Flectobacillus major DSM 103: one gene and its partner. The protein of the gene in region 2 interacts with the protein of the main gene of each other region in a pairwise test. Links are inferred from orthologs where the notes say so. Each region holds a gene or a part of one and is shown on either strand. Other genes may lie near its edges.

Region 1 (3,777 bases), 1.2 Mb from region 2 along the record:
TATTGTGATTCCTAAAAAAGATATGGAAAACCCCAACCTGAAGCTAAAAGTAGAGCTAATCAGTGGCAATGAGGTAATAGACCAAGTGAAAACTTCATTTTTAGGGCCAATGGAGTAGATAAAGCCTGAATAAAAAAGGTGTACGAGCCATTGGCTTATACACCTTTTTGTTGTAAAATTCTGATAATTAGTTAATTATAAAGGTGTAGGGGCTAAAAGTGAGTTTGACTTTTGGCACGTAATTGGTACAAAATACTTTACAGAGAAAAATAGAAAAGATATTTTGTAATCAATTTAGTGTAATACCCTCATCAAAATATATTCAACTTATTTTTGGGTAAAATCGTACCTTATTATTCGCCAACTTTTTTCAAGTGAGCAATCGTTGCGGTAGGATTTAGAGCGTTGAATACAAAACTACCTGCTACCAAAGCATCGGCACCAGCTTCTACTAGTTTTTTGCCAGTTTCTTGGTTTACACCTCCGTCTATTTCAATAATCGTTTTCAAACCCCTTGAGTCAATCATCTGACGCAATTTACGTACCTTATCGTAGGTAGATTCAATAAATTTTTGTCCTCCAAAACCAGGATTTACCGACATCAAAAGCACCATGTCGCAGTCAGGCAAAATTTCGTCCAATACCGACAACGATGTTCCCGGATTCAAAACCACACCAGCCACACAGCCTAAGGCTTTGATTTGCTGCAAAGTACGATGAATATGTGGGCAAGCTTCGTAATGAACAGTAATATTAGTAGCACCAATACGTTTGAATTCTTCTAAATAACGCTCTGGTTTTTCAATCATCAAATGAACATCCAAAGGCTTTTTGGCGTGACGGTTGATCGCCTCAATAACAGGCATCCCAAATGAAATGTTAGGTACAAATGCCCCATCCATTACATCAATATGAAACCAATCGGCTTCAGAATTATTAATCATTTCAACATCACGTTGAAGGTTGGCAAAATCCGCCGCAAGCACCGACGGAGCAATAATTACATTTTTCATACCACAAAATTAGTAGTTTGTACCTTATGAAAAAAAGAAATTACCCCTACAAATATGCTTAATGAAAGGTAGCTGAACGATTGGCAGATGATTTTTTTAGTAAAAAATCAAAACTCTTTTGAGGTATTTTACTCAACAACTTTAATTTTTGAACTAACTTAGGCGAAAATTAGACCTAATTTTTACAATTATATCTTTCCAGCTAGCAATTGCGTTCAAAAATTAGGTATCAATGACAATTTGGCGTGAAAACAGTACAGCAATGAATCCACAAGAGCAAATTCAAATTCTTACAGATAAAATCAACTATTATAATCATCAGTATTATATGAACTCGGAATCTGAGATTTCGGATTATGAGTTTGACAATCTTTTAGAACAACTTCAAGCTTTAGAAGCTCAGTATCCCGACTTGGTTCGGCCTGATTCGCCTTCGCATCGGGTAGGAGGGGCTATTGCCAAAGAATTTGAGTCGGTAACTCACCGTTTCCCGATGTTATCGTTGGGCAATACTTATAATGCTCAAGAGCTAATTGATTTTGACGAAAGAGTACAGAAAGGCTTGGAAGGACAACAATATGAATATATCTGTGAACTAAAATTTGATGGTGTAGCCTTGTCGGTATGGTACGAAAATGGCGTTATTGTAAAGGGTGTAACCCGTGGCGATGGCGTTCGGGGCGACGACATTACGGCCAATGTCAAAACCATCAAAACTTTACCTCTTAAAGTGCAAGCTACGGGTTTGCCAGTACAATTTGAAGTAAGAGGTGAGGGCTTTTTGCCATTGTCGTCTTTTGAAGCTATCAACAAAGAGCGTGAAGATATTGGTGAAGCCCTTTTGGCCAACCCACGAAATGCCGCATCTGGTACTTTCAAAATGCAAGATTCGTCGGTGGTAGCCAAACGAAAGCTAGATTTTTATGTATATCAATTCCTTTCCGAAACCGATACCTTTGCCACACACGAAGAAAGCTTACACTGGCTCAAATCGGCAGGATTTAATATTTCGGATACATGGGAAAAATGCCGTAATATTCAAGACGTACTGGCTTTTATTGAAAAATGGGAAGACAAACGCCATAGCCTGCCACTCAATACCGATGGTATTGTTGTGAAAATCAACTCGTTTACACAACGTGAACAATTAGGCTTTACGGCAAAGTCGCCTCGTTGGGCTATTGCTTACAAATACAAGGCCGAGTCGGCTAGTACTACATTGGAGTCGATAAGCTATCAGGTAGGTCGTACAGGCAATATTACGCCCGTAGCCAATTTAAAACCCGTACATTTGGCAGGTACGGTTGTAAAGCGTGCTAGCGTACACAATGCCAATGAAATAGAACGATTGGATTTACATATTGGCGACACCGTATTTGTAGAAAAAGGAGGCGAAATTATTCCTAAAATCACTGGCGTAGACCTTAGCAAGCGAAAAGATAGTTTTGAAGAAATCCATTTTCCAGAAGTTTGCCCTGAATGTAGCACTCCATTAATCAGGAAAGAAGGAGAAGCCAACCATTATTGTCCCAACGAAAAAGGATGTCCGCCCCAAATCAAGGGTAAAATCGAGCATTTTATTCAGCGAAAAGCCATGAATATCGAAAATATTGGGACCGAAACAATAGAATCTTTTTACCAAAAAGGCTTATTGAATAGCCCAGCCGATTTGTACACTTTGAAAAAGGAAGATATGGAAGGCATGGAAGGGTTTAAAGCAAAGTCGATTAATAATATTTTATCGGGTATCGAAAAATCAAAGGAAATTCCATTCAAACAAGTACTTTTTGCTATCGGAATTCGGTATGTGGGGGCTACAGTAGCCGAAAAACTTACCAACCATTTTCTAACAATCGATTCCCTTGAAAAAGCCACTTACGAAGAGCTGATTCAAGTACCCGAAATTGGCGACCGTATTGCCCAAAGTATCGTTGCGTATTTTCAAGACAACGAAAATGTACAATTTATCGACAGCCTAAAAAAGGCAGGATTACAGTTTGTGCATATTCCTACCGAAATTGTTGTAGAAGGAAATGCTTTGGAAGGAAAAACTTTTGTAATTTCGGGTGTTTTTCAAAACTTTGGCCGAGACGAACTCAAAACGAAAATTGAAGCAAACGGAGGGAAAGTCCTCAGTGGTGTATCAAAAAAGCTGAACTATTTGTTGGCAGGAGCAGAAGCAGGCCCTTCAAAAATCGAAAAAGCTGAAAAAATGGGTGTAAGTATTATTTCGGAAGAAGATTTTTTGGCCATGTTAGTAGCATAAGTTATAGGAAATAGGTTTTCCTAATAGGATAAAATCGAGTAACCATTATCTAATTAATTACTGAAACATTGAAAAGTAATGTTTCAACCAAACACAAATTATAATGAGACCAAAATTTCATGGTGTAGCTCCCGCATTAGTAACCCCAATGTTTGAGGATGGGAGTATCGACTACGATGGATTAAAAGCTTTAATTCATCATGTAAGCGACGGAGGAGTCGATTATTTAGTTGTTCAAGGTACTACTGGCGAATCAGCTACAACATCTAAGGAAGAAAAGAAGCGTATTCTGGACTTCATCAAAGAAAACAACTACAAGAATCTTCCAATCGTTTACGGAGTAGGTGGTAACAATACGCCAGAAGTGGTTAAATATTTACAAGAAGTAGATTTGTCGGGTGTCGATGCTATTCTTTCGGTATGCCCTTACTACAACAAGCCAGGGGCAAGAGGCGTAATTGCACATTATACTGCTATTGCCGATGCTTCGCCTGTGCC
Region 2 (5,126 bases):
CATTCAGTTTAAACTCACCTGCCTCGTTGGTAACAGTGCCAATTTTTGTGCCTTTTAGCACCACTGTTACCCCAGGCATGGGGTCTTTGGTATCGCTGACTTTTCCAGTCAATAGTTTGTTTTGGGCATTTACCATATTACAGCCCAGCAAAAATGTACAGAATCCGATAATAGTTAGTATTAATTTCCTCATAATGATAGTGTTTGAATGATAATTTATGGCAAAAGTGGGACACCCCTCGTATAACGTACAAGAGTAAACGTTGACTAAAAATAAATGGGCTCAATACCAATCTTAGTGATATGTAATACCATATCGAGCCAATTTGATATTTAAGGACTTGTTAAAAAATGGATGATTCGTTAAGGTAAAAAAAGTAACATCACTCCCAGTAAAAAGGGGGTATTCAATATCATTAAACAGACGTTTGTCTGCCTCAAATATCAACAGTGTTATATGATCTATAAAGAGTTGTTTTTGGAAGTAAACTATAAAAATGGTTATTTTTTTACTACATCAGAATGATTGTTTATACTTAGTTTTCATTCTTTTTATAATATTTTATTCAGTATAATCTTTGGAAGTATGTGGAATGATATAGTAATAGTATTTTAAAATAAGATAAAAACAAAATAAAATTTGTGTTATTTTTAAATAAGTTGTTTTTCTGAATTTTTTAGGTAATATATTACGTTGTAATTGTCTTTTTTTTAGATTTCCTAAAACGTATAATAATCAGCTAGAAAAAGCCTAATAAATACTGAATACGCCATTTTTGCGAAAGATATACGCTTCAAATAAGCACAAATACTTATAGCATTTTTTGTACTATTTGTAGGGGCTAATAGTTGTGCCTTTGCAAAGGCAAGAAAGTAACATTCCTTGTTTTATCCTATACTCGTAAAGAAATAATGTGTTAGATTTTGATAAAAAAGCGATTTATCCATATCTATTTTGATTATCTGTTTCTGCAAGCAAGTCTTTTCCCATAAAAAATCTGTAATTTTGCAGAAATTTTCGAGTGTAAAGTGCAATCCACTTTATCCTTAACTCATTCAACATTTAGAAGAAATGTCTGCAGAATACAATTTTAGAGAAGTAGAACAGAAATGGCGTAATTTTTGGGATGAAAACCAAACTTACAAGACTGAGATAGACCATTCAAAACCTAAGTATTATGTTTTGGATATGTTTCCGTACCCATCGGGTGCAGGCTTGCATGTTGGCCACCCACTAGGATATATTGCCAGCGACATCATTAGTCGTTACCGTCGTTTGAAGGGATTTAACGTATTGCACCCAATGGGCTTCGACTCGTTTGGGCTTCCTGCCGAGCAATATGCCATTCAAACAGGACAACACCCTGCTATTACCACCGAAGAAAATATTGCTACTTATATTCGTCAACTAAAACAAATTGGCTTTAGCTATGACTGGTCACGCGAGGTAAGAACATCCGATGCTAAATTTTATAAATGGACGCAGTGGATTTTTATGCAATTATTTAAGCATTATTACGACAAAGACGCTGACAAAGCTTTACCTATTTCGGGTTTGGTAACTCAATTCAGTAAGTTGGGTAATGCAGATATCAATGCTGCTTGCGACGAAGATACCCCTATTTTTACAGCCGAAGATTGGAATAATATGTCGGGTCACGAGCAGCAAGAGTTGCTATTGAAGTACCGCTTAACGTTCCCAGACGAATCGGTGGTAAACTGGTGTCCAGCTTTGGGAACAGTATTGGCCAACGACGAAGTAAAAGACGGTGTTTCGGAACGTGGAGGATACCCTGTTGAACAGAAAAAAATGAAGCAATGGGCTATGCGAATTACAGCCTATGCCAACCGCCTGATTGATGGCCTTGAGGAAGTAGACTGGTCGGATGCTATCAAAGAACAACAACGCAACTGGATTGGCCGCTCGCAAGGGGCTTCGGTTCGCTTTAAGGTAGCTCCAGAAACAGTTACAGAGGGTGCTCCAGCATATATCGAGGTATTTACGACACGTGTCGATACTATTTTTGGGGTAAGCTTTATGGTGATAGCCCCCGAACACGAATATGTACCCTTTTTGACAACCGAAGCTCAAAAAGCTGAAGTAGAAGAATATGTTAATTGGGCAAAATCTCGTTCTGAATTAGACCGAGTTTCGGAAGTGAAAAAAGTGTCGGGGGCGTTTACAGGTAGTTATGTAATCAATCCCTTCAACGACGAAAAAGTGCCTATTTTCTTGGCCGACTATGTATTGGCGGGCTACGGAACGGGTGCTGTAATGGGTGTACCTTCGGGCGACCAACGTGACTGGAATTTTGCAACGCATTTTGGCTTGCCTATTATTCCGATTTTGGATGCTCAGAAAGATATTGAAAAACAAGCCGATAATACCAAAGAAGGAAAATATATCAACTCGGGGATTATCAATGGTATGGAATACAAAGAAGCCACGGCTACTTTGACAAAATGGCTTGAAGAAAGAGGCTTAGGAAAAGGAAAAACACAGTTCCGTTTGCGTAATGCAGTATTTAGCCGTCAACGCTACTGGGGCGAACCTGTGCCAGTATATTTTAAAGAGGGTTTGCCTTATTTGATTGACGAGGCCGACTTGCCTTTAGAATTGCCTGCTATCAATAAATATTTACCAACCGAAACAGGTGAGCCTCCTTTGGGGCGTGCTACTGGCTGGAAATACAAAGATAAATACGAATACGAACTAAGTACTATGCCAGGTTGGGCAGGTTCGTCATGGTATTGGTATCGTTATATGGACTCACAGAACGAAAAGGAATTTGCTAGCCAAGAGGCTATCAATTACTGGCAAGCTGTAGACTTGTACATTGGCGGTTCTGAACACGCTACGGGACACTTATTATATAGCCGTTTTTGGAACAAATTCTTGAAAGATTTAGGTTTGGTAAAAGAAGAAGAATTTGCCAAAAAATTGATTAATCAAGGTATGATTCAAGGGCGTTCCAACTTTGTGTATCGTGTAAAATCATCGGTAGGTGAAGGCAAAAAACCTGTATTTGTTTCGGCAGGATTGAAAGACCAACACGAAGTAACACCCTTGCACGTAGATGTAAATATTGTAAATAATGATGTTTTAGACATTGAAGCTTTCAAAGCTTGGCGTTCTGATTTTGCAGAGGCCGAGTTTATCCTTGAGGCTGGCGATAAATATGTTTGTGGTGTCGAGGTTGAAAAAATGTCAAAGTCAAAATACAATGTCGTAAATCCAGATGTATTGGTAGACAGAGTAGGAGCCGACACGCTGCGTTTGTACGAAATGTTTTTAGGGCCATTAGAACAAGCCAAACCCTGGAATACCAACGGTATTGATGGTTCTTTCAGATTTATCAAAAAAGTTTGGCGTTTGTTTTATGACGAACAGGGCAACTGGAAAGTAAAAGACGAAAAAGCTACCAAAGACGAATTGAAGGTATTGCACACGGCTATCAAAAAGATTGAAGACGATTTAGAGCGTTATTCATTCAATACCGTTGTGTCTACCTTGATGATTTGTGTGAACGACTTGAGTTCGTTGAAATGCTCTAAGAAAGAAATTTTAGAGCAATTAGTTGTTTTGATGTCGTCGTACACACCGCACTTATCAGAAGAATTATGGGCTTTGTTGGGGCATGAAGCTGGAACTGTTTCAAAAGCATCTTTCCCAAAATTTGAACCTTCGTATTTGGTAGAAGCTAATTTTGAATACCCAATTTCTATCAATGGTAAAGTAAGAACAAATATTTCTTTTGCTGTTGATACGCCAAGCTCGGATATTGAGGCAGGTGTATTGGCCAACGAAATAGTACAGAAATGGCTAGATGGCAAACAACCTAAAAAGGTGATTGTTGTACCAAAGCGTATCGTAAATATTGTATTGTAATCATAAAAAGCTTTCCAGTGATGGAAAGCTTTTTTACTTTTGTGCGTTATCTTATCAAAAGGCATAACCGTATAGCCTCTCCAAAATAATCAATCAGCTTATGGAATTACAAGCATTACAGTTTCCTATTGGAAAATGGACTCCCCAAGAGCAATATTCTTGGGACGAAATTCAAGCAAAAATTGCTATCCTCAAAACAATCCCAGCTCAATATAAGGCTATTACGGCCAATTTAAGCAATGAAGATTTGTTGAAACAGTACCGAGAAGGTAGCTGGACAGTTCGCCAATTGATTCATCATGTAGCCGATATGCACATTTTGCACTATATTCGTTTTAAGCACGCTCTTACCGAAGCCAATTCTGAAGCTGTAGTGGCCAAAATAGATGCTTGGGCTAATTTGGATGAAGCCAAAAATGCACCCATTGAGTTTTCTTTAACTTTATTGGAAGGAACGCACCAGCGTTGGGGATATTTGCTAGACCAAATGTCAGAAGAAGATTTTCAGAAAGGCTATTACCATCCTATTCGCAAAATTTATTTATCCCTCAACGATGCTTTGGATATGGGTGTTTGGCATGGTCAGCACCATTTGGCTCATCTCAAAATTGCCTTAGGTAAATAGACTGTATAGGTTTTTGAAAAAACTTAGTACATAAGGTATTTATCGGTATACAAAAACACGAAGTTTCATAAAGCTATTTTTTGAAGAAACTTCGTGTTTTTTATACAAGCTATTTATGCTATAATTACAATTTCATAGCATTGGCTTTTTTATAAAAACGCCAGCTCAATAGCCCTGCCGACACCATTAGGCTTAGCGTAAGGCCAATCCAAATCCCAATATGTTCGAGCTTTAGGCTAAAACCCAGCAAATAGCATAAAGGTAAGCCCACAATCCAGTAAGCAATTACAGTAATAGCCGTAGGAATATTTACATCGGCGATTCCTCTAAGAATACCCAAACTTACAGCTTGGATACCATCAAATAGCTGAAAAATGCCCCCCCAAATAATTAGTTCGGCTGCTAATGTAATCACCCTTTCATCTTTGACATAACTTGCCAAGAAGTCGTTGAAAGTAAGGAAAATAAGGCCACAAATTCCCATAAAAATAATACCCATTAGCAAGGCGGCAGTACCTGATTTGAGAACGGCCGTTTTGTTTCTTTCGCCCATACCCATTCCCACACGAATACCCCCAGCCGCAGCAATACCCGTTGCTGCCATATAAGTTA

The links. Proteins that work in one complex are often made in the same cells at the same time.
Region 1: the proteins of leuS (region 2) and ligA interact in binary tests that used the Escherichia coli proteins (3 or more experiments, as listed by UniProt). The link is inferred for Flectobacillus major DSM 103 from one-to-one orthologs.

What each region holds. Positions count from the first base shown.
Region 1 is NZ_KE386491.1:1,446,551-1,450,327, forward strand. The notes cover bases 880-3,777. They hold ligA (NAD-dependent DNA ligase LigA), read left to right. Parts: upstream 880-1,275; coding sequence 1,276-3,279; downstream 3,280-3,777. Other genes in these bases: rpe (ribulose-phosphate 3-epimerase), read right to left, coding at 880-1,013; dapA (4-hydroxy-tetrahydrodipicolinate synthase), read left to right, coding at 3,383-3,777. In the rest of the region: cytochrome c oxidase accessory protein CcoG, read left to right, coding at 1-118; more of rpe, read right to left, coding at 354-879. UniProt on the Escherichia coli protein: DNA ligase that catalyzes the formation of phosphodiester linkages between 5'-phosphoryl and 3'-hydroxyl groups in double-stranded DNA using NAD as a coenzyme and as the energy source for the reaction.
Region 2 is NZ_KE386491.1:233,422-238,547, forward strand. What follows is about bases 723-4,089. They hold leuS (leucine--tRNA ligase), read left to right. Parts: upstream 723-1,072; coding sequence 1,073-3,889; downstream 3,890-4,089. Other genes in these bases: FLEMA_RS0102975 (YfiT family bacillithiol transferase), read left to right, coding at 3,990-4,089. Also shown: FLEMA_RS0102965 (TonB-dependent receptor plug domain-containing protein), read right to left, coding at 1-193; more of FLEMA_RS0102975, read left to right, coding at 4,090-4,514; FLEMA_RS0102980 (MATE family efflux transporter), read right to left, coding at 4,639-5,126.